Linked DNA regions of Cystobacter fuscus DSM 2262. The protein of the gene in region 1 interacts with the protein of each later gene in a pairwise test. Links are inferred from orthologs where the notes say so. Each region holds a gene or a part of one and is shown on either strand. Other genes may lie near its edges. The genes, in order: leuS and ligA.

Region 1 (16,571 bases):
TCCTGCGGCAGGTCACCCAGGTGGTGGCCGTGCCCCTGCGGGCTCCGCGCCGGGGAGAGCATCTGGGAGGGCCGGACGGCCACCGGTTCGAGATCCTCGAGCAGATTGGGGGAGGAGCGATGGGCCTGGTCTTCCGGGCCCGGGACGAGGAGTTGCAGCGGGTGGTGGCCCTCAAGTTCCTGCTCTCGCGCGAGGGCGTCCCCGAGGCCCCCATGAGCACCCTGCTGCGCCAGGAGGCCAAGGCCGTCGCCCAGTTGGATCACGAGAACATCGTGCGGCTGTTCGACGTGGCCGAATGGAGCGGCGAGCCATGGGAGCCCAAGGTCCCCTTCCTGGTGCTGGAATGTCTGGAGGGCGAGAGCCTCGCGGCGCTGCTGTCGCGCGAGCGGCCCTCGCTGCCTCGCTGCCTGGACATCATGAGTGCCGTGGCCGCGGGGCTGGCGCACGCCCATGAGCACCACATCGTCCACCGCGACCTCAAGCCGGACAACGTGTTCATCTGCCGCAAGGGGCAGGTGAAGCTGCTGGACTTCGGGCTGGCCCACATCACGGCCGCCTCCTTTCCGGCCACCTTGCACCTGCCCGCCGCGGGAACCCCGGCCTACATGGCGCCCGAGCAGTGGAGGGGACATCCGCAGGATGCCCGCACGGACCTCTGGGCCGCGGGGGCCCTGCTCTTCGAGCTGCTCACGGGCGAGCCGCCCTGCCCGGAAGCGAGCGTGGCGGGGCTGCGGGAGTGGGTGTTGTCGGACGCGCCCGTGCCCTCGGTGCGCGAGCGCTGTCCGGAGCTGCCCGAGGAGGTGGCGCGGCTGGTGGCCGCCCTGTTGGAGAAGGCCCCCGAGCGGCGGCTGTCCAGCGCGGCCGAGTTGAAGGCCCGGCTCGACCGGATCGCGGAGGGGCTGACGCCCTGGCGCGAGGGGGCTCCCGGCCTGGGGCCCCAGCGCCGGCAGGTGACGCTGCTGGAGTGCTGGCTGGCGGACCTCGCCGGCCTCGCCGAGCACCTGGACGCCGAGGACGTCGGGGAGCTGGAGGGGGCGTTTCATCAAGCCTGCTCGGAGCTGGTGGCGCAGCACGGGGGCTCCATCACCCTGTGCGTGGGTGACTCGGTGCTCGCCTGCTTCGGCTATCCCCAGGCCCGGGAGGACGACGCGGAGCGGGCGGCTCGCGCGGGGCTGTACCTGGTGACGCACCTGGGGACGGCGCTCCAGCAGAAGTTGCCCTACCTGCCGCGCCGCGAGCTCGCCATGAAGGTGGGGCTGCACACCGACACCGTGGTGCTCGACAACCTGCCCCAACCGCTCCAGGGTCGCGCCGCCGTGCTTCAGGGCGAGGCACCCCAGTTCGCCACCTGGCTGTCGCGCCAGGCCGCGCCCGACAGCGTGTGCCTGAGCCCCACCACCTGGCGGCTCGTGCGGGGTGCCTTCCGCACCGAGCCGCTCGGGCCCCACTCCTTCCAGGGACTCGCCGGCGAGGTGAAGAGCGAGCTGTACCGGCTGGTGCGGGAGAAGCGCACCCGGGGCCGCTTCGAGCAAGCCCACGAGGCGGAGGAGCTCACGCCCCTGGTGGGGCGGGAGGCGGAGCTGAAGCGACTGAGCGCGTATTGGAAGCGGGCCCGGCGGGGCGAGGGCGCGTTCGTGCTCGTCCAGGGCGAGGCGGGCATTGGCAAGTCCCGCCTCCTGCGGGGGCTGCGGGAGCGGATTCCCCTGGAGGAGGGTATGCGCCTGCAGGTGCAGTGTCTGCCCCAGTTCAGCGGTAGCGCCCTGCGCCCCATCATCGACTTGCTGCTGCACATGCTGAAGCTCGACCCGGAGGGCAATCCCCAGTCCAACCTGCGCAAGTTCCAGGGGCGCATGGGGGCGGTGGGGCTGCCGGCCGAGCATGTGCGCTCACTGGCCGTGCTGCTCTCGCTGCCCATCGTCGAGGAGTCCCCCCACCTGCGTCTCTCCTCGCAGCGCCAGAAGGAGAAGACGTTCGAGGCGCTGGTGACGCTGTTGCTGCGCCTGGCCGAGGACCGCCCCATCTTCGCCCTCGTGGAAGACTTGCACTGGGCCGACCCCTCGACGCTGGAGTTGTTGGGGGTGCTGCTGGAGCAGGTGGAGCAGGCCCCGCTGTGTGTCTGCCTCACGGCCCGTCCGGACTTCCAGCCCTCCTGGCCCGCGCGCGAGCGGCTGCGCCTCGTCCCACTGGAGCGGTTGTCGCCGAGGCTCACCGCGGACCTGGTGCGGCAGGCCGCCAGCGGGATGGCGCTGGCGGAGGAGACGGTGGAGCAGCTCGTGGCGAAGACGGACGGGGTGCCCCTGTTCGTCGAGGAGATGACGCGCATGGTGGTGGAGCGGGCGCGGGCGGGGGAGTCGTCCGTCGAGCCCTCGGCCATTCCCGTCACCCTGGGGGGGTTGCTGCTGGAGCGCCTGGACTGGTTGCCCCGGAGTCAGAAGGCGCTGGCGCAGTTGTGCGCGGTGGTGGGCCGCGACTTCAGCCACGCCCTGCTCTCCGCGCTGTCCGGACGGAGCGAGGCGCAGCTGCGACAGGACGTCGCCGGGTTGCTCCAGGCGGGCCTGTGGCAGCGGGTGGAGACCGCGAGCGAGCCGCGCTACCAGTTCCGCCACGCGCTCTTCCAGGACGCGGCCTACCACTCATTGTTGCGCCACACGCGGCGCGACTACCACCGGCGCATCGCCCAGACCCTGGTGGTGCAGGCGCCCGAGCTGGTGGAGACACAGCCCGAGCTGCTCGCGCACCACTACACGGAGGCGCGGGAGATGGTGACGGCGTTGCGGTTCTGGGCGAAGGCGGGGGAGCGGGCCAGCCTGCGCTCGGCCAACGTGGAGGCCATCCACCATCTGCGCGAGGCGCTCCGGCTGTTGCGCTCCCTGCCGGAGACCCCGGAGCGCGCCGAGCAGGAGTTGCGGCTGCTGGTGGCGTTGGGCATGCCCCTGCATCAGGTGCGCAGCTTGCGCTCCGCCGAGATGGAGCAGACCTACGGCCGGGTGATGGAGCTGTTGCATCAGGTGGGGGACGCGTTGCCCGGATTACAGGTGTCCACCTGGGGCGCCTATGCCTACTTCTTCGCGCGGGCGAAGTTCCACGTGGCCCAGGAGCTGGCGGAGCTGGTGGTGAGGCAGGGGGAGCGCCATCGCCACCGGGAGATGCTCGCCCTGGGACACCGGATGATGGCCACCGATCACTTCACCTGGGGCCACATGTCCACCGCCCTGGAGCACGTCGAACTCGCGCTGGAGTACTCGGACTTCGATCTCGAGACGCACCGGACGCTCGCCGTGACTCAATGGATCAACCCGCGGGCGGCCGCCCTGGCCTATGGCTCCCTCGTGCAGTCCGTCGTCGGGCACGAGGAGCAGGCGCGCGGGTACGGGCAGCAGGCCGTGGCCCTGGCCGAGAAGATCGGCCATCCCAACAGCCTGGCGTTCACGTTGCTGTACGTGGCCCTGGGCTGCCAGATGCGTGGCGAGCCCGGGTGTGCCCGGGAGTGGGTGGAGAAGTGCATCGCGATCTCGTCCGAGCACCGCCTCCGCATGTGGTTGGGCTGGTCCGTGTTCCTCAAGAGCTGGGTGCTGGCCGAGGGGGGCCGCGTCCAGGAGGCGCTGGAGCTCATGCAGTCCAACTTCGCGCGGTGGCGCAGCACGGGGATGCGCACCGGCATGCCCTTGTTCCTGGGCATGTTCGCGAGCTTCCACCTGAAGTTGGGGGAGTACCAACGGGGGCTGGCGGTGGTGACCCATGCCCTGGCGTGGGCGGACACCCTCGAGGAGCGCTCGTATGAAGTGGAACTGCACCGCCTGGAGGGCGAGTTGCTGCGGGGGGTCGGCCGCGAGGCGGAGGCCACGGCGTGCTTCCTGCGCGCGCTGGACCTGGCCCACGAGCAGGGCAGCGCGGGCCATGGCCGACGGGCGGAAGAAAGCATGAGGCGCCAGTTCCGCGAGCGGGGCTGGGAGTGGCCGCGCCCGCTCGATGGGGAAGGCGCCGGGATGGCTCCGCGTCACAAAGGCGTGGTGCGGACTCCAGGGTAGAGGAACGGCTCGAGAGAACGCGGGGACTGAAGATGGCGATGGATCGTGAGCAGTTGGAGCAGGACATCCGGGAGTTGTGTCAGCGCGGGGATACCGGGCGGGCGGTGGAGCGCGCGCTGCAGGGCTACGGAATGGAGATCATGAGGCTCATTTCCTCCGTCATGCACAACCCGGAGCAGGCCAATGATGCCTTCAGCCTCTTCTGTGAGAACCTCCTCAAGGGGCTGCCAGGGTTTCGCTGGGAGAGTTCCTTCCGGACGTGGGCCTACCGGCTGGCGCGCAACGCGTGCTACCAGTTGATTCACGCGCCCGCCGCGCGCGAGACGCCCGTCACCGCCTCGCTGATCCCCGAGCAGCCCGAGCAGGGCCGCTCCGACACGCAGCCCTGGCAGAGGACCTCGGTCAAGGAGCGCTTCCGCGCCCTGCGTGACAGCCTGCAACCCGAGGAGCGCATGATCCTGATGTTCCGGGTGGATCAGCGGCTGTCGTGGACGGAGGTGGCGCGGGTCATGTGGGACGAGGACGAGCCGCCCACGAGCGCGGCGCTCAACCGCAAGGCGACCTCCCTGCGCCAGCAGTTCCAGCGCATCAAGGCGCACCTGCGCACCATGGCCATCGGGCAGGGGCTCATCGAGGAGGACAACCTGGGAGGCTGACGCTCAGCGCCTGCCCCGGCGGTGCGCCTGGCAGCGCGAGCAGAAGAACAGCCCGCGTCCGGAGAGCGACAGGCGGGTGATGGGGGTGGCGCACCGGGGGCAAGGCTGTCCCACGCGGTCATAGACACAGAACCGGTCCTCACGGCGCCTGCCCGGAAGGGTGAGGGCATTGGGAGGAGCGTGGGGCGTGACGATGCGGCCATCGCGGGCCGCGTCCTCCAACAACTCGCGCAGTGCCGTCCACAGGCGCTCGAAGTCGTCGGGCCGCAGCTCGGCGGCGGGCAGTTGGGGCGGCAGCCGCGCGAGGAAGAGCGCCTCGGCGCGCAGGATGTTGCCCACGCCCGAGATGCGCGTTTGATCCAACAGCACGGTGGCCAGGGGGGCGAGGCCCCGACGCAGGGCCTCGAAGGCGCGGGAGGGGGAGGCCTCGGGCCGCAGGGGATCCTCCCCCAGCCGGGCGCGCAGGTCGGCCTCGGCTTCCGGGCTCAGCAGCTCACAGCGTTGGGGACCCGACAGGTGGAGCGTGGCATGGGGGGAGGCGAGCCGCAGCCGGCAGGCCGTGGAGGGAGGAGGCCCCGCGCAGCGGAAGTGCCGGATGTTGCCGACGAGGCCCAGGTGCAGGTGCAGGTGCACCCCTCCCTCGAAGTGGTGGAAGAGGTGCTTGCCATGGGCTTCCACGCCCACGAGCGTCCGCCCGGACAGTCGCCGGGCGTCCTGGGTGAAGCGCCCCTGAGGGGAGTCGGCGGAGAACTGGCGACCCACCAGCCAGCGGTGGTGGACGCGCGCGAGGCGGTGGATGATGTTTCCTTCGGGCACTCCGGGGAGGTAACGCCCGGGAGATGACCTGTCACGTCATCCCGCCCGTCCGGGGCCTGGCGGCGCGGGGAGTCATGGACGTGACGGACGCTCAGTCCTTTCCCTGCTCTGGGGGGCGTCGGTGCTATCGTGGCGCGCCATGACGCAGCAGATCCGTGCGCTGGTGGTGGACGACTCGCAGGCCATGAGGCGCAGCCTCATGTACGCCCTGCAGCGTCTGGGCACCTGGCTACACACCGAAGAGGCCCAGGATGGGGCCGAGGGCCTCAAGAAGCTCACCCTGGGCCGCTACGATCTGGTCCTCACCGACATCAACATGCCGCTGATGGACGGGCTCAAGCTCATCCACCACCTGCGCCAGACGGAGGCCTACCGCACGGTGCCCATCGTGGTCATCACCACCGAGTCGGCCATGGAGGACCGGGCGCGGGCCATGGCGCTCGGGGCGAGCGCCTACCTGGTCAAGCCGGTGCAGTCCAAGGTGGTCCAGGACACGGTGAAGGGCCTGTTGCGGCTGGAGTAGGGGAGGAGTCGGCTCCCTCCTCGGGTGTCAGCGGAACGGGACGGGTGGCGTCTGTTGTTGCTTGGGGACGGACGCCCCACTAAGACCCTTGACCGTCATGGCCATGAACGAGCGTTACGAGCCGCAGGCAATCGAGAAGAAGTGGCAGGACCGTTGGAATGAGGCGGGAGTGTTCCGCGCGGGCACACGCCCCGGAGCCCCGAAGAAGTACATCCTCGAGATGCTTCCGTACCCCAGCGGGAAGATGCACATGGGGCACGTGCGCAACTACCTCATCGGTGACGTCTACGCGCGCTTCTTCCAGATGCGGGGCTACGACGTGCTGCACCCCATGGGCTGGGACGCCTTCGGTCTGCCCGCGGAGAACGCGGCCATCAAGGACGGCGTGCACCCGGCGGTGCGCACCCGCGAGAACATCGACTCCTTCAAGAAGGAGATCCGCTCGCTCGGCTACAGCTACGACTGGTCGCGCGAGGTGAACACCAGCGAGCCCGAGTACTACCGCTGGAACCAGTGGTTCTTCATCCAGATGCTGCGGAAGGGGCTCGTCTACCGCCGCTTCAGCAAGGTGAACTGGTGCACGGGCTGCCTCACCGTCATCGCCAACGAGCAGGTGAAGGACGGCGTGTGCGAGCGCTGCGAGTCGAAGGTGCTGGACAAGGAGCTGCCCGAGTGGGCGTTCCGCATCACCCGCTACTCGCAGGAGCTGCTCGACGGCCTGGACGAGCTCAAGGAGTGGCCCGAGCGCATCACCTCCATGCAGCGCAACTGGATTGGCCGCTCCGAGGGCGTGGAGGCGGACTTCTCCATCCAGGGCAGTGAGGAGCGCCTGCGCGTCTTCACCACGCGCGTGGACACCATCCATGGCTGCACCTACGTGGTGCTGGCGCCGGACCACAAGCTGGTGGCGCGCATCACCACGCCCGACAAGCGCGCCGAGGTGGAGGCCTTCGCCCGGAAGATGGCGGCCATCTCCAAGACGGAGCGCACGGAGGAGGGGGCCACGAAGGAGGGCGTCTTCACGGGCGCCCACGCCATCAATCCCTTTACCGGCCAGCCGGTGCCCATCTGGGTCGCCAACTTCGTGCTGGCCGACTACGGCACGGGCGCGGTGATGAGCGTGCCGGCGCACGACGCGCGCGACTTCGACTTCGCGCGCAAGTACTCGCTGCCCATCCGCGTGGTCATCCAGCCCGCGCAGGGCGACAAGCTGCCCGAGGGCGGCGCCCTGGAGGCGGCATACACCGAGGACGGGGTGCTGGTGGACTCGGGCGAGTACACGGGCCTGAGCTCGGACGAGGCGCGCCGGAAGATGGGCGCCAAGCTCCAGGCCGAGGGCCGGGGCGAGCCCAAGGTGACGTACCGCCAGAAGGACTGGGGCTTCAGCCGCCAGCGCTACTGGGGCACGCCCATCCCCATCGTCTACTGCGAGAAGTGCGATCCCGAGCGCAAGGGCCAGCCGGTGCCGATCGAGCAGCTCCCGGTGCGTCTGCCGGAGATCGACACCGAGGCGGTGCTCACGGGCAAGGGCGAGCCGCCCCTGGCCAAGGTGCCCGCGTTCGTCAACACCACGTGCCCCACGTGCAATGGCCCGGCCCGGCGCGAGACGGAGACGATGGACACCTTCGTCGACTCCTGCTGGTACTTCGCGCGCTACCTCTCGCCGCGCTTCGACGGGGCGCCCTTCGATCCGAAGGAGGCCCAGCGTTGGCTGCCCGTGGACGTGTACGTGGGCGGCCCCGAGCACGCGGTGATGCACCTGCTCTACTTCCGCTTCTGGACGCGGGTGATGAAGCTGCTCGGCCTGTCCCCGGTGGACGAGCCCGTCAAGCGGCTGGTGACCCAGGGCATCGTCAACGGGCCGGATGGGCGCAAGATGTCCAAGCGCTGGGGCAACGTGGTGGCGCCCTCGTCCATCGTGGAGAAGTACGGCGCGGACACGGCGCGTGCCTACGTGATGTTCGCCGGGCCCCCCGAGCGCGACTTCGACTGGTCCGACGATCAGGTGGAGGGTGCCTACCGCTTCCTCAAGCGGGTGTGGGTGCTCGCCACGCAGCACCAGGGCGTGGCCGGGGCGACGCACGAGGGCGCCTACGAGGGCAAGGCGCTGGAGATCCGCCGCGCGGCGCACAAGTGCCTCAAGCGGGTGGGGGAGGCCATCGAGCGGCTGTCCTTCAACACCGCCATCGCCGGCACCATGGAGTACTTGAACGCGCTGTCCGCGCTGGGCACGGCGGAGACGCCCGCGGAGAAGGCCGCCATGGCCGAGGCCATTCGCGTGCTGACGGTGGTGCTCACGCCCTTCGCGCCGCACCTGGCCGATGAGATCGCCGAGGCCTACGGGGCCAAGGACTTCGTCGTCACCCAGGGCTGGCCCGACTTCGATCCGGCGCTGGTGGTGGACGACGTGATTCCCTACGCGGTGCAGGTCAACGGCAAGCTGCGCGCGGAGGTACGGGTGGCGGCGGACGCGGCCGAGGCGGACGTGCGCGCCGCGGCCGAGGCGGACGAGCGGGTGAAGGCCGCCCTGGCGGGCAAGACGCTGCGCAAGTTCGTCTTCGTGCCCAAGCGCCTCGTCAACTTCGTCGTCGGCTGAGCCGGGTTGGAGCGCGGGGAGGGGGCTCCTCCTCGCGCTTGACCGTGGGGATCGCCCCGCTACTGTGGGCGCCATGTCCCGGCTCTACGCGGTGGGTGGGTTGCTCTGGTTGTCGGTGCTGGGGTGTGGCTACCGCTTCACCCCCCGGTCCGCGGGACTGCCCGGGGGCGTGAGCTCCGTGTGCGCGCCCATCTTCCGCAACGACACCTCCGAGCCGGGCCTGGAGACGCTCTTCACGCGCGTGTTCCGTCAGGAACTGGTGCGCGTCGGGGCACTGGGCGGCGCTGGCTCCTGCCAGGCGTCCGTCGAGGGCGTGGTGGCGTGGGTGAACAGTGCTCCGACGATCGTCACCGAGCCCATCTACGAGGGCAACGTCGCGGTGACGGGGCCACAGCTCGCCAGCTACCGGGCCTCGGTCGGGGTGACGTTGAGGCTGGTGCGGGACGGCCAGGTCCTGGCGGAGACGACCGTTTCGGGCAACGAGGACTTCCTGCCGGGCGCGCAAGGGGCGTCCGGCGACGTGCTGCAAGCCGAGGCCAACCGTCAAGCCGCGCTGTACCGTCTCGCCGAGACGTTGATGCGCGAGGGCTATGATCGGTTGGCCAACAACTGGTGACGCGGAGGACTACTTCGCCGCGGCCTTGGCGCGGTTGACGGCCTTGGCCAGGCGCGAGATGCGGCGCGAGGCGGCGCGCTTGTGGATGACGCCCTTGGAAGAGGCCTTGTTGATGCGGCTCGCGGCGGACTTGAAGGCGTCCGCGGTCTTCCCGGCATCCGAGGAGGTGAGGGTGTCGCGCAGGTTCTTCACGGCGTCCTTCACCGTGGTGCGCACGTTGACATTGCGGGCGCGGCGCTTCTGCGCCTGGCGGTTACGCTTCTCTGCAGACTTGGTGTTGGCCAAGGTGATCTCCAGCGTACTTCTGTGGAAAGAGGCGCCGTACCTACTTCGGCGCCTCCCCCACCGTCAAGGTTTGCGTGCTTCCGACCGTGATCCAGGCGTCTGGACGCCTTCCCTTCACCGGTCTCCGACCGCGTACTCCCACCGCAGCCCGGAGGGATCCTGGAAGCTCAACCGGCTCGGCCCCCCCTCCGCTTCCAGCGTTCCTCCCGCGGACAGGCCCTCCAGGAGGGCGCGCAACCGCTGCACCGCGGCGGCCGAGGGCGCCGCGAAGGTGAGCACGGCTGGCGAGGGGGTGGCCGGGCCCGCCACGAAGGTGAGCCGGTACATCCCATCCCCGTAGACGGCCTCCTCGGGGCTCGCCCGCTCGGCGCTCCAGCCCAGCAGGGGGGCCACCCGATCCCAGAAGGCACGCTGGGCGGACAGGTCCGCCACGGGCAGGCGCAGCGCGATCAGGGTCGCACGGGGCACCCGGGTGGGTGGCGGCAGGGCCTTCTCCCGGGCCTTGGCCGCCTGCCAGTGTCGTTCCATGTGCTCCAGGGTAGCCTCTCCGAGGGGGACCTCCTCGGCGCGCAACGCGGACTCGATGTGCTGGAAGCGCGCGGTGAAGCGGCGGATGGCCATGCGCAGCGCGTCCTCGGCCGGGGTGTGGAGGAAGCGCGCGAGGTTGGCGAGCGCCAGCAGGACATCCCCCAGCTCGTGCTCCAGCTCGTCCCAGTTTCCCGAGGCGATGGCTTCGTCCAGCTCGCCCAGCTCCTCCTGGAGCTTGGCGCGCACGTGGTGCAGGTCCGGCCAGTCGAAGCCGATGCGGCTGGCCTTCTCGGTGAGGCGCTCGGCGCGCAGCAGGGCCGGGGCCCGCGTGGGCACCCCGTCGAGCACCGAGCCCTCCTGGCCCGTCTTCTTCTTGCGCTCCTGCGCCTTGAGCTTCGCCCAGTCGGCCATGGGCTGGGGGGTGCCATCCGCCTGCCGCTCGCCGAAGACGTGCGGGTGGCGCTGGGTGAGCTTGTCGCTGATGGAGGCGGACACGTCCGCCAACGTGAACTCGCCCAGCTCCTCGGCGAGCCGGGCATGGAAGACGATCTGGAAGAGCAGATCCCCCAGCTCCTCGCACAGCGGACGCCAGGGCCCCCCGTCGGCGACACGATCCATCTCATCGAGGACCTCGAACGCCTCCTCACTGAGGTAGGGGCGCAGTGAACGCAGGTCCTGCTCCCGGTCCCACGGACAACCATCCGCCGAGCGCAGACGTGCCACGATTCCCGCCAACCTCTCCAATTGTTCCCCTGCTGCACTCATGGCTCTTCCTCCTCTTCTCTCCGAGCGTGGGGCCCGGCGCCAACACGTGAATTCCCGGTGGCGGGGCGCGACAACTTTCGTGGGACAGGGGGGTCGCCTATCATCGGCCTACCGAATGTCGCACCCCTCTTTCTCGTTGCGCTTTCTTCCGCTGCTGCTGTGCCTCGCCTCGTGGATGCCCGCGAGGCCGGCGCATGCGCAGCAATATCAGGATCCCTCCATGCTGGAGCCAGAGGAGATGGCGATGCCATCCGATTCGGACTCCGAGGAAGACGAGGAGGGGCGCCCGGCCCGGGGTCGAGGCAAGAAGGGCAAGGGCCGCAAGGGCCAGGAGGACGAGGCGCAGGACGAGGCGGCGAACGCCGCGGAGCAGGACGCGGGAGTGGTCGTGGCCCCGGCGCCCGCGGCTCCAGCCGCCCCCACCGTGCCCGAGCCGGTCGCGCGGCCACCCCCGGCGCCCATCCTCACGCCGCGCATCTCCGATGCGGACCTCCAGGCCGCCTGGGTCAAATGGCGCGACGCGGTGGCGGCGTTGGACAGCGAGGCGGCGCGCGCGGCCCAGCAGGAACTGGTGACGCTGCGCGAGGACGTGGCGGCCCTGGATCTGGAGTCCTTCAGCGTCGGCTTCATCCGGGCGGCGGAGGGACGGCGCAAGGCGCACGACGAGGCGGGTGCGCTGCGGCTCGTGGAACAGGCCGCGGCGCTCTCTCCGAACCTTCCCTACGCGCGTCTGGCGCTCGCCCAGGCCTATGCCGAGCGCTCGCCCGAGGCCGTGGGCAAGTACTCGCGCGAGCTCCGGGCCGCGCTCGAGTTGATGCTGAGGGATCCCCGCTACCGTCGCCCGGTGCTGGCGGACCTCGGGACGGTGGTGCTGATGGCGCTGCTGGCCACGGCGGCGGTGGTGGTGGGCGTGCTCTTCGTGCGGCGCGTGCGCTTCCTGCTCCACGACTTCCACCACGTCTTTCCCCGCGCTTCGGCCCACTGGCAGTCCACGGCGCTCGCGGTGCTGCTGCTCTTCGGCACGCCCCTGGCCCTGCGCTGGGGTGTCGTGCCCACGCTGTTGCTGCTCCTGGGCTCCGTGTCGTTCTACCTGTCGCGCTCGGAGCGGGTGGTGGCCACGTTGCTGCTCGCCCTGGCGGCGCTCGTCCCCCTCGCGGCGGGCAAGCTCGCCCAGTCCGCGGTCTTCGCGGGAACGGTGGCCGAGGACGTCTACGTGCTGGAGCACGGCGGAATCGACGCGGAGCCCGTGGCCCAGCGCGTGCGCGTGCGCCACGAGAAGAAGCAGGCCAGCTTCGCCGAGCTCTTCGCGCTCGGCCGGTTCGAGGCGCGCCGGGGCCAGATGCCGGAGGCCATCGCCCACTACAAGGCGGCCATGGCGCTGCGTGCCGGGCATGCGCCGTTGATGACCAACCTGGGCAACGCCCTGCTGGCCACGGGTGACATGGGCGGCGCGACGCGGCTCTACACCCAGGCCCTGTCGGCGGACCCGGGGCTGGCCGCGCCCGCCTTCAATCTGGCCGAGGTCTACCGCCGCCGTGCCGCCGTGGCGCCGGACTCCGAGATCAGCGCCCAGAACCAGAAGGCGCGTGACGCGCTCGAGACCGCGGGCCGTCTGGATCGCGAGCTGCTGATGTGGGAGCGGCCGCCGGATGATCGGCTGACGATGAACCGCCTGCTGCTCGCGCCCGTGCTGCCCCTGACGGACCTGCCGGTCATCGAGGACACGTCCCTGGCCGAGCGCGTGGAGGCCCAGTTGTCGAGCCGGTTGCTCGGAGGTGGCTCGGGCATCTCCGCCTGGGGTCCGCTCGTGCTCGGGGCGCTGCTCGTCGCCATGCTCGGCCTGGCCCGAGGCATCTTCAATCCGTCCCACGAGTGCGAGAAGTGCGGCCGTCCGGTGTGCCGGCGCTGTGACAAGGAGCTGGGCGTGGCCAGCAAGCTGTGCGCCCAGTGCGTCAACGTCTTCTCGCGCAAGATCGTGGTGGAGGCGCGCGTCCGGGCTCGCAAGCACATCGAGATCGAGCGCAACCGCCAGTGGGCGAGCGGCGTGTCCTACGTCTTCGGCGGCCTGGTGTCCGGCGCGGGCCACCTCTTCAACGGGCTGGCGGTGCGCGGTACGCTCTACGCCTTCCTCTTCCTGCTCGGGGTGGCGGGGCTGGTGTTGCGCTCCGGGGTGCTGCGCTCGCCCTATGGAGAGGTGCCGATGTACCTCAAGCTCGCCCCCCTGTTGCTTCTCCTCATCCCCCTTCACCTGTTGTCGCTGCGCGGGCTGTATCGCCGCCAGAACGAGTAGACCGGAACGACGATGGCGCTCACGGGAACCCTCAAGGACTTCGGCATCGCGGACATCCTGCAGCTCATCGGGCAGCAGCAGAAGACCGGGGTGCTCTACCTCAAGAGCAAGGATCAGGACGTCCAGGTCTTCATCCGGGACGGCAACATCGTGCGTGCCGAGAGTGTCACGCGCAAGAAGAAGGATCTGCTGGGCAACATGCTGGTGAGCGCCGAGCTCATCACGCCCCAGCAGCTCGAGAGCGCGCTGGAGATCCAGAAGCGCACCCTCAAGCGGCTCGGGGACGTGCTCACCTCCACGGGCGCCATCTCCGCGGAGAAGCTCAAGCAGATGATGCGGCTGCAGGTGACGGAGTCGCTCTACGGACTCTTCTCCTGGAAGGCGGGCGACTACGAGTTCAAGCAGGAGGACAGCGTCCAGATAGATCAGGACGATCTCGCGCCGCTGCGCGCCGAGAGCGTGCTCATGGAAGGCTTCCGGATGGTGGATGAGTGGCCCCACCTGCGCAAGAAGCTCTCCAACGAGGCCACCACCTTCGAGAAGCTCAAGGAGCTGCCGCCGCAGAAGGCCCAGGAGAAGGAGGACGACTTCGACGCGTCCTTCGACGATGCCTTCTCCGAGGAGAAGAAGGACGAGAACAAGGGCGAGTTCAAGTCCATCGGCAGCACCGAGCGCCGCGTGTACAGCCTCATCGGCCCGGGGCGCGACGTGCGCAAGCTGGTGGATCTCAGCTGCCTGGGCGAGTTCGAGACCTGGAAGGCCCTCGTCAACCTGCTCAACCTCGACTACATCCGGGCCCTGCCACCCTCGGGCCTCTCGAGCCTGTCGTCGTCCGCTCGCGGTGGGGATCTGCTCGTGCGGCTGGGCGGCGTGCTGGCGCGCGCCGTGGTCACCCTCCTGGTGATCGCCGCGCTGGGCTTCGTCGCCTCGCGGCTGCGGCCGGACACGTGGGACCTGCAGGGCGCGTCGGCCTCCTCGTACTCGGACCCGGCCGCCCAGCGCCTGGTGTCTCGTGCCCAACAGGTCCGAATCCAGGCCGCGCTGGAGGTGTTCCGCCTCGAAAAGGGCAACCTCCCCGAACGATTGGACTCCCTGGTGGAAGTGGGTCTGCTGCGCAACGAAGACCTGCGCTATCCGTGGCGGGATGATTACTATTACCGTCGTACGTCGGATCGTCAGTTCATCCTCCTGCCCCCCTTGCGCTAGGTGGGCTGCTCGCTGCTGGGCAACACCGGAGGCTGGAAGTCGTTATCGAGGCCGTTACTGAAGTGAGGTTGAAAGCCGAGACCCGCACTCATGGGATGGGATGAATTGCGAAACCCCGCCACTGTAGAGGCCCAAGAAGTCAGCCCCACCTCCGCCAAGGTGGATGTCCGCGACAACGCGACGACCCTGGCGCTGTGTGGCAACCAGAACGAGAACCTCAAGCTCATGGAGCGCCGCCTCGGTGTCCGCGTGGGACAGCGGGGGACGGAACTGCACCTGTCGGGACCGGCGGATGCCGTGGCCTTCACGGTGAAGCTGGTGGAGAGCCTCGAGGGGATGATCCGGGCCGGCCGCGCCATCTACCGCGAGGACGTGGAGCAGGCCATCAAGGTGATGGGGCGCGGAGGCGTCGAGTCGCTCCAGGACGTGATGCTCGGGCCCGTGCTCAAGAGTTCGGGCAACAAGCAGATCGCGCCCAAGAGCATCGCGCAGAAGCGCTACGTGGACGCCATCCGCGCCAACGACATCGTCTTCGGCATCGGCCCCGCGGGTACGGGCAAGACGTACCTGGCCATGGCCATGGCGGTCTCCTATCTGCTCGACAGGAAGGTCAAGCGCATCGTCCTGGCGCGTCCGGCGGTGGAGGCCGGTGAGAAGCTGGGCTTCCTGCCCGGGGACCTGGCGGAGAAGGTCAATCCCTACCTGCGCCCGCTCTACGACGCGCTCCACGACATGATGCCCGTCGAGCGCGCCACGAGCTTCATCGAGCAGGGCGTGGTGGAAGTGGCGCCGCTGGCCTTCATGCGCGGCCGCACGCTCAACGACTCCTTCGTCATCCTCGACGAGGCGCAGAACACCACCGTCGAGCAGATGAAGATGTTCCTCACCCGCCTGGGCTACAACAGCAAGGCGGTCATCACCGGGGACGTGACGCAGGTGGACCTGCCGGTGGGCCGGATGAGCGGCCTGCACCACGCGCGCTCCATCCTGCGCAACATCGAGGGCCTGTGCATCTCCGAGTTCACCGACGTGGACGTGGTGCGCCACCCCCTGGTGCAGGAGGTCATCCGCGCCTACGATCGCTTCGACGCCGCCCAGCAGGCCGCCAAGGCGCTGAAGCACGCGGAGCAGATGGCCCCCTCTTCTTCCTCCAGCGAGGAGCCGTCCGCCTCGTGAGGCAGCTCGCCGGGTGGTGGGGCGGGGGAGCGGTTGGCAAGGAACATTCCGCCTCCCGCCTTGCTTGAAGTCTCCGCCCCGCCTCTCATAGGTTGAAAACCGCCATGGCCGAACCGGAATCGCCGCCCCCCGGACCCAGTCCGCTGGACGCCTTGTCTCGCCGCTTCCGGCTCGGCCCCGAATGGGGCCGGCGCCTGACGAACCTGCTGTTGCTGGGGGCGGTGTCGATCGCGGCGGGCTTCGTCATCTCCCCGGGCCTCTACAGCCAGCAGATCCCCGCCCTCTCCGAGGAGGACCTGGGTCGGCCCTTCCGGACGAATGCTCCGGCGGGGTTCAAGGCCGGGCGGGACTACGACATCCTCCACGAGTCGATGACCGAGAAGCGGCGCCAGGAGGCACGCGCCGCGGTCCGCCCGGTGTATGACCTGAGCCCGGGGGTGGCCTCGGAGCTGCGCACCTCCGTGAGCGGCGCCTTTTCGGACATGCGTCGGCGTCTGGCGGAGAAGCAAGCCGCCGCGCCGCCCGTGCCCGTGGACTCCACCGAGACGCGCAAGGCGCGCAAGTCGCCCGCGCCGACGGCGGAGGAGCGTGAGCGGCAACGCCAGGAGCTGGAGGCGATGCGCGAGAGCTTCCTGGTGCTGCTCTTCGGGCGCCGGGACGCGGAGATCGACGCGGACGACTTCCAGGCGCTCAACGCGGGGCACTTCTCCGAGCAACTGGAGGCGGCCACGTTGTCGCTCGTGGAGCGGGCCTACGGCTTCTCCGAGCCCCTGCCGGTGTACATCGCCCCCGCGCGCGAGGAGCTCGCGCGCGAGGGCGCCCAGGGCATCACCGTGAGGGACTTGCGCCACAATGGCGAGCAGACCCTGGCGATCACGGCGCCCACCGTGGTGGACCTGCGCGAGACCTATACGGAGCTGGAGCGCTTCGCCTCCGTTCCGGGCAACCTCCTGCCGGACTCCCCCGTCGTGCAGCGCCGGGCGGTGCTGCGGCTGGCCAAGCGGCTGGTGCGGCCCAGCCTCACCATCAACCTGGCGGAGACGGACGCCCGGCGGCGCCTGGCGGCGACGGCGGTGAAGGACGCCG
Region 2 (9,465 bases), on another replicon or contig:
TTGGTGATCGTCTCCTCGAGGCTCTTCTTGCCGACGTAGCGGCCCGAGTTGACGTCGATGGCGGTGAGCGCCTCGGCCTGATCGATGATGAGGTAGCCGCCGCTCTTGAGCCACACCTTGCGCTGGGTGGCGCGCTGCAGCTCGTGTTCAATCCCGTAGGCGTCGAAGATGGGCTCGTCCGACTCGTGCAGCACCACCCGGTCCTTGAGCGCCGGGTCCTGCGCGTTCACGAAGCCGAGGATGCGCTCGTACTCCTCGCGGTCGTCCACGACGAGCTTCTCCACGTCGTGGGCGAACAGGTCGCGCGTGGCGCGCAGGATGAGGTCCAGGTCGGGGTGCAACAGGCCCGAGCCGCCGCGCTTCTCGTTGCGGCGCACCACCTGGTTCCACACCTCGATGAGGAAGCGGATGTCGCTCTCGAGCTTCTCCTGGGGCACGTTCTCGGCCACCGTGCGCACGATGAAGCCCGTGCCGGGCGGACGGAAGCGGTCCACCATCTCCCGCAGGCGCTTGCGCTCCTTCTCGTTGGAGATGCGGCGGCTGATGCCCACGTGGTCCACCGTGGGCATGAACACCAGGTGGCGGCCCGGAATGGAGATGTGCGAGGTGAGGCGCGCGCCCTTGGTCCCGATGGGATCCTTGGAGATCTGCACCACGACCTCCTGGCCCACCTTCAGCAGCTCCTCGATCTTCGCCGTCTTGCGCGGCTTGTTCTTCTCCTCCTCGCGCTTGCGCTGCGGCTGCTCGTCGCGCGCCTTGCGGGGCTTGTCCTTCTCCCGCTCCTTGTCGCGCTCGCGGTCCTTCTGGTCGCGGCGGCCCTCACGCGCCTCGCGGGCGGCCTCGCGGTTCTCCCGGGGCGCGCGGCGCTCGCCAGCGGCCGTCTCCGGACGCGGGGCGGCGGCGGGGGTGCCTTCCCCGGCGCTCGGGGAGGCGCTCGTCGCGGTGACGGCGGACTCGGTGGGGGTGCTCTCGGGAGCGGACGGGGCCACGGCCGCGTCCGGAGCCGTCTCGGCCACGGGCGGAGCCGCCTCGGCCACGGCCGGGGAGGCCTCGGTCACGGGCGTGAGCGCCTCGGGCGCCACGAGGGGCTCGGGCACGGCCTGTGCCTCGATGGGCGCGGACACCACCGAGTCAGTCTCCGTCACCGGGGCGGGAGTGGCCTCCGCGGTGGGGGCGGGAGCGGCCTCGACGGCGGCGGGCTCGGGGCTGGCGAGCTGTGCCTGGGGAGCGGGGGTCGCCTCGGTGGGCGCCGCCGCCGCGTCGAGCGCGGGCGCGACGTCCGCGGCCGCGGGCTCTTGCACCTCGGCTTCCGGCTCGGGGGGCTCGTGGTGGGCCGCCTCGGCGGCCATGGCCTCGGACTCCTCGGGCACGTCGAGGGCGTCTTCGTGCTCGCCCTCGGTCAGCTCGAACTGGGCCCGGGCGAAGTCCGGGTCGTAGACGACGTCGCTGACGTAGAGGAAGGCGGCCTTCTCCAGGCCGATGTCGACGAAAGCCGCCTGCATGCCGGGGAGTACCCGGACCACGCGGCCCTTGTAGATGTTGCCGACGACTCCCTTGTCCTTCTTACGCTCGAGGTAGAACTCCGCGATGTGCCCGTTCTCGACGAGGGCGACCCGGGTCTCCCGGCCCGCGGCGTTGATGACGAGGATGCTGCTCATGGACGAATCCTGGGCGCGCGCGGGGAGGCGTGAGCTCCGGCGGACGGGAGGCGACGGCGTCTCCAGCTTCCGAGCGCGCTGCGAGGGGAGAGGCGGTCCCCGCACCTCCGCGCGTGCGGACGAGGGCCGACCCGTGTGTCCGGGGGCCCGGGTGCCGCGCGCGAGGGGGGGGTGAGGGGACCACGGCCTGCTCCTCCGAGTTCAAGGTCGCCCCGCGATTGTCCGGCACCGTGCCGGGCGGGGACTGGCTGCTAATCGAGCGTTCGAGACAGCCCTGGCGCCCGGGCCGCCCGGCTTCGTCCTTACTCACCCGGTCGGAGCCCATGCGTGGGCGCCTTGGGGGTGGCAGAAGCGCGGAAGACCAGCGCGCCCGGTTCCGCCGGGAACGCACCCGTCTCAAAATCCACTGGCGACTGAACTCCCCACCCCTGGTGGGGAGGTCCGAGGCCTGAAAACAACGAAAGGTTTTCACGCCTGATACGACCTGTAAAGGCGCGACATGGAAAATGTCCGCCGTCTGGCAGCCTGGAGGGGGGCTCAGGCCTGGGCGGTGGGGGCCCGCTTGCGGTAGTCGGGCTTGTCCAGGCGGCCCCGGGGGCGGCGTACCAGGCGCAGGCCCGTCCAGGTCGTGTCGATGAGGCACAGCTTGTTGTCCACCATGCCGATGTCCAGCGCCGCCTGGCGGATGAAGTCCTCGCTCAGGGCCGTCTTGATGCCCTCGCCGCTGGGCCAGCACACCCAGATGCCGCCCTGGAGCGTCATGGCGCGCGAGAGCGCGGGCAGGCGCTGGACGAGCTCGTGCGTGTCCTGGGTGAAGAAGAGGATGATGTCCAGGCCCGTCTGGGCGGTGATGAGGAACTCCACGCCGTCGGGCAGGGGGTTGAGCTTCTGGACGAAGCCGCGCGGGGGGTTGATGACCGAGACCTTGCTGCCGGACTTGATGCCCAGCATGGAGGTCAGGGAGGCTGGCGCGTAGGGATTCATGAGCTGCGCTCCACGATGAAGGTGATGAACTCCCCGAGCGCCTCGGCATCGGCGCGCTCCACTTCCGTCACGCGCGCCTGGGGAGGGCCGCGGTGGCTCCAGCTGACGAAGGCATCCAGGGCGTGGGGCGGGCCCTCGGCCACCGCCTCCACCGTCCCGTCGGGCAGGTTGCGCACCCAGCCCTTGAGGCCCAGCCGCAGGGCCTCGGCGCGGGCGCTCTCCCGGTAGGAAACACCCTGCACCCGGCCCCGGATCCGCAGGCTCACTCGACGACTGTCCATGCTGCCCACGCCTCCTAGCCTCGTGCGTCCGTCTGGAGCAATTGGAGGAAGGCCTGCTCGTCCACGATTCTTACCCCGAGCTCCTGGGCCTTCTTCAGCTTGCTGCCCGCATCCTCGCCCGCCACCACCAGGTCCGTCTTGCGAGAGACACTTCCCGACACCTTGCCACCCCGGCGCTCGATTTCCTCCTTGGCTTGCTCCCGGCTCATTCCACTCATACCCCCAGTGAGAACCACCGTCTTTCCAGCGAACACGCCCGTCTTGACGACGACGGGCGGGGCAGGGGTGACGCCCGCGGCGAGCAGGGCGTTGATGGCCTCGCGGTTGAGCGGCTCATGGAAGAAGGTATGGATGACCTCGGCCATGGTGGGACCCACGTCCTTGACGCGGGTGATGTCCTCGAGGCTCGCCGTGTAGAGGCCGCGCACGTCGGGGTAGGCCTCGGCGAGCACGCGCGCGGTGGACTCGCCCACGTGCCGGATGCCCAGCGCGTAGAGGAAGCGAGGCTGGGTGGTCTGCTTGGAGCGCTCGATGCTGGCGAGCAGGTTGTCCGCGCTCTTGTCCCCCATGCGCTCGAGCGTGAGGAGCTTCTCTCGCGTGAGGTGGTAGAGGTCCGCGAAGCTCTTCACCAGCCCCGTCTCCACGAGCTGCGCGGCGAGCTTCTCGCCCAGGCCGTCCACGTCCATGGCGGTGCGCGAGGCGAAGTGGCGGACCTTCTCCACGAGCTGCGCGGGGCAGGTGGCGCCCGTGCAGCGGATGATGGCGCCTTCCTCGTCCTTGACGGCCGCCGCGTGGCACACCGGGCACTCGGTGGGGAAGACGAAGGGCTCGGTGCCCTCGGGCCGCTTGCCCTCCACCACCTTGACGATCTCCGGGATGACGTCGCCCGCGCGGCGGATGAAGACGGTGTCGCCCTTGCGCACGTCCTTGCGCCGCAGCTCGTCCTCGTTGTGCAGGGTGGCGCGGCTCACCGTGACGCCGCCCACCTTCACCGGCTTCAAGTGCGCCACCGGCGTGAGCGCGCCCGTGCGCCCCACGTACACCTGGATGTCCTCGACGAGCGTCGACTCCTCCTCGGGCGGGAACTTGTAGGCCACGGCCCAGCGCGGACTCTTGGACACCTGGCCCAGGCGCTGGCGCAGGTCCTCGTCGTCCACCTTCACCACCATGCCGTCCACCTCGAAGGGCAGCGCATGGCGGCCCTCCAGGCTCGCGCGGTACTGCTCGCGCACTCCCTCCACGCTCGGCACGCTCACCGCCCGGTTCACCGGCAGCCCCAGCGAGCGCAGGTAGCCGAGCTTCTCGGTGTGCGAGCGGAAGGCGGGCACGCCCTCGCCCGGCACGCACTCGTACAGGAAGAGCGACAGCGGCCGCGACGCGGTGATGCGGGGATCCAACTGGCGCAGGCTGCCGGCGGCGGCGTTGCGCGGGTTGGCGAAGAGCGGCTCGCCCTCCTCCTCGCGCTTGTCGTTGAGCCGCTTGAAGTCCTTCTTGGAGATGAAGACCTCGCCGCGCACCTCGATCATCCCGGGCGCCTTCACCCCGTCCTGGGGCAGGAGCTCCGTGGGCAGGCCGCGCAGGGTGCGCAGGTTCGCGCTCACGTCCTCTCCCTCGGTCCCGTCTCCCCGCGTGGCGCCGCGCACGAAGCGGCCCTGCTCGTAGGTCAGGGTGATGGCGAGCCCATCCAGCTTGGGCTCGCAGACATAGGCGACCTGGGCGAGTCCCGTCTGGCGGCGGATGCGCTCGTCGAAGTCGCTCAGCCCCTCGTCGTCGAAGACGTTGGCCAGCGACAACATGGCCACGCGGTGGCGCACCTTCTCGAACTTCTCCGCCGGAGCGCCGCCCACCCGGCGGGTGGGTGAGTCGGGCGTGACGAGGTCCGGATGGCGAGACTCCAGCTCCTGCAGCTCGCGCATGAGCCGGTCGTATTCCGCGTCGCTCACCTCCGGCGAGTCGAGCACGTAGTAGCGGTGGTTGTGGTAGGCGAGATCTTTTCGGAGCTGCCCGATGCGGGCGGCGTCAGCGGTTTTCGAGGCGGTCACGGCGGAGGGGCTCGGCGGCTGGACTGGAATATTCGGGGGCTCTGTTGCCTGGTGGCTCGGGTTGCGAGGATGCCTTGACAGCTCTGGAGGTGGTCAATAACCTCGTGTCGAGCGCATGAGGGTTGTTGTCCCACCTTCAGGCGCCACCTCTTCCCAGCACAAGGTTCTCCCACCCGCGTGGTCCCGGCAAGAAGGGATCCCGGTGTCGCCCTGAGGGCGTCTCGCGTCCCCCCCGGACATCTTCCACGACATTCCCGTGCGCGACTCCCCCCCGCGCCGCAAGTCCAGCCCCCCGCACCATGGCCAAAGCCCGTTCACCCAAAGAGAAGCTCCTCGCCCCCCAGGTCGTCGACATCGAGGAGGAAAAGCCCAAGCGCCGCTCGACCCGGGCCAAGACGGTGGAGCGCGACGAGTCCGAGAAGCCCACGCGCCGCCGGACGTCGGCCCGCCGGGACGAGGAGCCCGCGGCCGAGGAGGCCCCGGTGGTCGCCACGCCCCGCCCGGTCCTCACGCCCATCCCCTCCCACCCCGTCCGGGACGAGGAGTACCAGGAGGTGCGCGCGGCGGCCGATCACGAGGAGGAGGCCTCCCAGCAGGCCCCGGCTCCCGAGTTCGTCGAGGTGTCTCCGGGCGCGGAAGCTGGCCCCTCGGACGCTCCGGTCATGCAGGTCCTCAGTCTCAATGATCTCAAGCGCATGAAGATCACGGACCTGGCGAAGATGGCCCATGACTTCGGCATCGAGGGCTACCAGGGCCTGAAGAAGCAGGATCTCATCTTCGCGCTGCTCTCGGGCATCGCGGACAAGAAGTTCGAGGTGCACGCCGAAGGCGTGCTGGAGCTGCTCAGCGACGGCTTCGGCTTCCTGCGCAGCGCGGACAGCGACTACCAGGCGAGCCCCGACGACATCTACGTGTCCCCTTCGCAGGTGCGCCGCTTCAACCTGCGGCCGGGCGACACGGTGACGGGCCCCATCCGCCAGCCGCGAGAGGGCGAGCGCTTCTTCGCCCTGCAGAAGGTGGACAAGGTCAACTTCGCCGACCCGCTGTCCGAGGTGACGCGCGACCGCATCCTCTTCGACAACCTCACGCCGCTCTACCCCACGCGCAAGCTGAAGCTGGAGCACGACGGGGCGGAGATGACCACGCGCATCATCGACTTGTTCTGCCCCATCGGGCTCGGCCAGCGCTGCCTCATCGTGGCGCCGCCCAAGGCGGGCAAGACGGTGCTCTTGCAGAACATCGCGCACGCCATCTCCAAGAACCACCCGGACGTCTACCTCATCGTGCTGCTGGTGGACGAGCGCCCCGAGGAAGTGACGGACATGGCGCGCAACGTGCGCGGCGAGGTGGTCAGCTCCACCTTCGACGAGCCCGCCACGCGCCACGTGCAGGTGGCGGAGATGGTCATCGACAAGGCCAAGCGCCTGGTCGAGCAGAAGTACGACGTGTGCATCCTCCTGGACTCCATCACCCGTCTGGCGCGCGCCTACAACACGGTGGTGCCGGCCTCGGGTAAAATTCTCTCGGGCGGCGTGGACGCCAACGCCCTGCACAAGCCCAAGCGCTTCTTCGGCGCCGCACGCAACATCGAGGAGGGCGGCAGCCTCACCATCATCGGCACCGCGCTCATCGACACCGGCAGCCGCATGGACGAGGTCATCTTCGAGGAGTTCAAGGGCACGGGTAACTCCGAAATCGTCCTGGACCGCAAGCTGATGGAGAAGCGCATCTTCCCCACGCTCGACATCAACAAGTCCGGCACGCGCAAGGAGGAGCTGCTGCTCACCCAGGCGGACCTCGTGCGCATCACCGCCCTGCGCCAGGTGCTCCACCCGTTCACGCCCATCGACGCGATGGAGTTCGTGCTCAAACACATGCGCCCGACGGCCGCGAACGCCGAGTTCCTCGGCTCGATGAACCGTTAATACTCTCCCTTCGTTCTCACGAAGGGAGCCGTCGCATGCGCAGCACCCGTTTCGCCTTTCCGTCCGCCCTCGTCGTCCTGGGGGCGGTGCTCTCGCTGGCCACCGGATGCGAACCGATCGACCTGGACGACTTCGGGGGCACTCCCGCCCCGTTGTCCAACCGCACCTGCTACCAGGACTCGGATTGCATGGGGAACGCCTGCTGCGGGCTGGGCACCAACCCCACGCACGTGCAGGACGGGCCCAACTGCAGCGGGGTGAAGTGTGACGGCACCTGTCCCGCCGACCACCTCGACTGTGGCCGCTGCTTCGTCTTCTGCCGCGAGTCGCGCTGCGAGGCCGCCTGCAGCGGCTGAGGCCCCCGCCCGCGCCTACTTCACCTCCAGCGAGGCCTCCGCCACGTGGGGCTGCGCCTTGAGGCGCGCGTAGTCGAAGCAGGCCACGATGATGGAGGCCACGGGCACCGCGAAGAGCGCGCCGACCAGGCCGAACGTCGTCTCCCCGGCGATGAGGCTGAAGGCCACGATGACCGGGTGGATGCGCGCGGCCTGGCCCATGATCTTCGGGTTGAGGAAGTACGCCTCCAGCGCGTGGATGCCGATGATCCACAGCAGGATGGCCACTCCCTTCTGGAAGCCGTCCGCCAGCGCGATGAGCACGATGGGCACCGAGCTGAGGATGGTGCCGAAGATGGGGATGAGGCTGAACACGGTGGCCACCGTGGCCAGGAGGAAGGCGAACTTCACCCCGAAGAGTACCAGCCCCAGGAAGGTGAGCGTGCCGTTGACGACGCAGATGGTCACCTGGCCGCGCACGACGCCGGACAGCGAGCGATCAATCCGCTCGAGCAGGCGCTGCGAGTCGGTGCCGTACTCGGCCGGCAACAGGCTGGTGAAGTAGCCCACGACGGCGTGCGCGTCGATGGAGAAGAACGCGGCCACCATCAGGATGAAGAACGTCATGAACACGCCGGCCACCACCGAGGTGATGATGTGGCGCGACACGGTGACGATGTCCCCCAGGTGCTGGCGCATCAGCCCCGTGAGCTGCGCGGCCACGTCCTGGAGGATCTTCTCCAGGTCCACCGTCACGCCGCCGCCGGACACGCCGTTGCGCATCTCCTCGGGCGTGGCGAGCGCCACGGGGATGCCCTTGGCGCGCAGCCAGTCCTCGACGCGGTCGGCGAGCACGTGGATGCGCTCGGGCGTGAGCGAGTTGAGGAAGGTGACGCCATCGCGGCTGATGCGCGCCAGCTCCTGGTAGAGCTGCGGCACCATGGCGATGAAGAAGAGGTAGAGCACGAGGAAGAAGCCCGAGTAGATGAGCAGGATGCCCACCCAGCGCGGAATGGCGTGCCCGCGCACCTGCACGCGCGTGAGGCGTGTGACGAGCGGGTGCACCAGGTAGGCGATCAACGCGGCGCCCGCGAAGGGCAGCAGCACCGAGCGGAAGAAGAACAGGATGGTGGCGATGACCAGCCACAAACCCGCGAGGATGTAGAAGCGCTTGCGGCGCTGCGCGAGGAGATCGAGCTCGTGATGCTGCATGGCGCGGCTTATGGCAGAGGGCTGACTGGGTCTCAAGCGGAGGGGATTATGACGCGCCTTCTGTGGGCTTCCAGTCGCTCCAGGCAGCGCAGCATCAGCCGGCGGTTCACCCGGCCCTCGGTAGCTTCGCCCAGCCCCAGCATCTGGTCCACCACCCAGCGGTTGAGCAGCAAGAGGGGCAGACGGTCCGTCGGGGCCAACCCCCGCTCCAGGTAGCGCTTGTTGCGCATGTAGTCGTCGTAGGCGTCCAGCTCGCGCTCCAGCTCCCAGCGCGACAGCCGGAGCGCCTCCTCGTAGACGGCCTCGGCGGGGCGGGGCGTCGGCTCGGTGTACAGGGGGGCGAACTGCCCTCCCGTGTCCAGGTCTATCTCCTGGACCGGTGGCGGCCACTGCCGCAGATCCTTGGCCAGCAGCTTGGCCACCTCCTCCAGGAGGTGGTCCATCATGGGAACCGGCTTGGTTTCGAAGAGATAGTCCCAGCGCGACGCCATGGGTCCTCCCTACTCCAGTGGGATGCTCAGGTGAACCGCTCCAGGAAGTTGCGCAGGATGGCGTGTCCGGCGGGCGCCGGGGTGATGCCCGCCAGGAGCCGGGGCACGCGCTCCGCCGGTGGCTGCCCCCGGGCGGCGGCCTCGGCCTCCAGCTTCTCCTGCCGGGCGAGGATGAGGGCCCGCATGGCGGCCGGATGCACCTCGGGGTGGAATTGGACCCCCCGGATGAGCGGACCGAAGGCGAGCGCCTGGACCGCCGTGTTCTCGTTGCCCGCGAGCACCGTGGCCCCCTCGGGCGGGTGCTCGACGATGTCCTCGTGGGTGGCCTGGACGACGAAGGTCTCGGGCAATTCGTGGAAGAGCGGATCCTTGCGCCCCTCGGGGCTCAGGCGCACCTCCACGGTGCCAATCTCCCGCCCCTGGGTGTTGCGCACCACCCGCGCCCCGTGGGCATGGGCGAGGAGTTGGTGCCCAAAGCATACCCCGAGCACGGGGACGCCCCGGGCGGCGGCGCCCCGCATGAAGTCCGCGGCGCGC

What was found.
Region 2: the proteins of leuS (region 1) and ligA interact in binary tests that used the Escherichia coli proteins (3 or more experiments, as listed by UniProt). The link is inferred for Cystobacter fuscus DSM 2262 from one-to-one orthologs.

The regions. Positions count from the first base shown.
Region 1 is NZ_ANAH02000032.1:21,336-37,906, forward strand. The notes cover bases 5,775-8,869. They hold leuS (leucine--tRNA ligase), read left to right. Parts: upstream 5,775-6,120; coding sequence 6,121-8,619; downstream 8,620-8,869. Other genes in these bases: D187_RS35970 (response regulator), read left to right, coding at 5,775-6,023; lptE (LPS assembly lipoprotein LptE), read left to right, coding at 8,693-8,869. Also shown: D187_RS35955 (protein kinase domain-containing protein), read left to right, coding at 1-4,028; D187_RS35960 (RNA polymerase sigma factor), read left to right, coding at 4,061-4,684; D187_RS35965 (Fpg/Nei family DNA glycosylase), read right to left, coding at 4,688-5,500; more of D187_RS35970, read left to right, coding at 5,640-5,774; more of lptE, read left to right, coding at 8,870-9,235; rpsT (30S ribosomal protein S20), read right to left, coding at 9,245-9,520; mazG (nucleoside triphosphate pyrophosphohydrolase), read right to left, coding at 9,635-10,813; D187_RS35995 (FYVE zinc finger domain-containing protein), read left to right, coding at 11,058-13,103; D187_RS36000 (DUF4388 domain-containing protein), read left to right, coding at 13,116-14,309; D187_RS36005 (PhoH family protein), read left to right, coding at 14,415-15,485; D187_RS36010 (HD family phosphohydrolase), read left to right, coding at 15,590-16,571.
Region 2 is NZ_ANAH02000006.1:247,461-256,925, reverse strand. Bases 2,452-5,429 are described here. They hold ligA (NAD-dependent DNA ligase LigA), read right to left. Parts: upstream 4,966-5,429; coding sequence 2,938-4,965; downstream 2,452-2,937. Other genes in these bases: rho (transcription termination factor Rho), read left to right, coding at 5,265-5,429; D187_RS11360 (acylphosphatase), read right to left, coding at 2,639-2,923; D187_RS11365 (DUF3052 family protein), read right to left, coding at 2,452-2,642. In the rest of the region: D187_RS11370 (Rne/Rng family ribonuclease), read right to left, coding at 1-1,658; more of D187_RS11365, read right to left, coding at 2,196-2,451; more of rho, read left to right, coding at 5,430-6,890; D187_RS11345 (hypothetical protein), read left to right, coding at 6,926-7,246; D187_RS11340 (AI-2E family transporter), read right to left, coding at 7,262-8,437; D187_RS11335 (hypothetical protein), read right to left, coding at 8,470-8,928; D187_RS11330 (glutamine amidotransferase), read right to left, coding at 8,955-9,465. UniProt on the Escherichia coli protein: DNA ligase that catalyzes the formation of phosphodiester linkages between 5'-phosphoryl and 3'-hydroxyl groups in double-stranded DNA using NAD as a coenzyme and as the energy source for the reaction.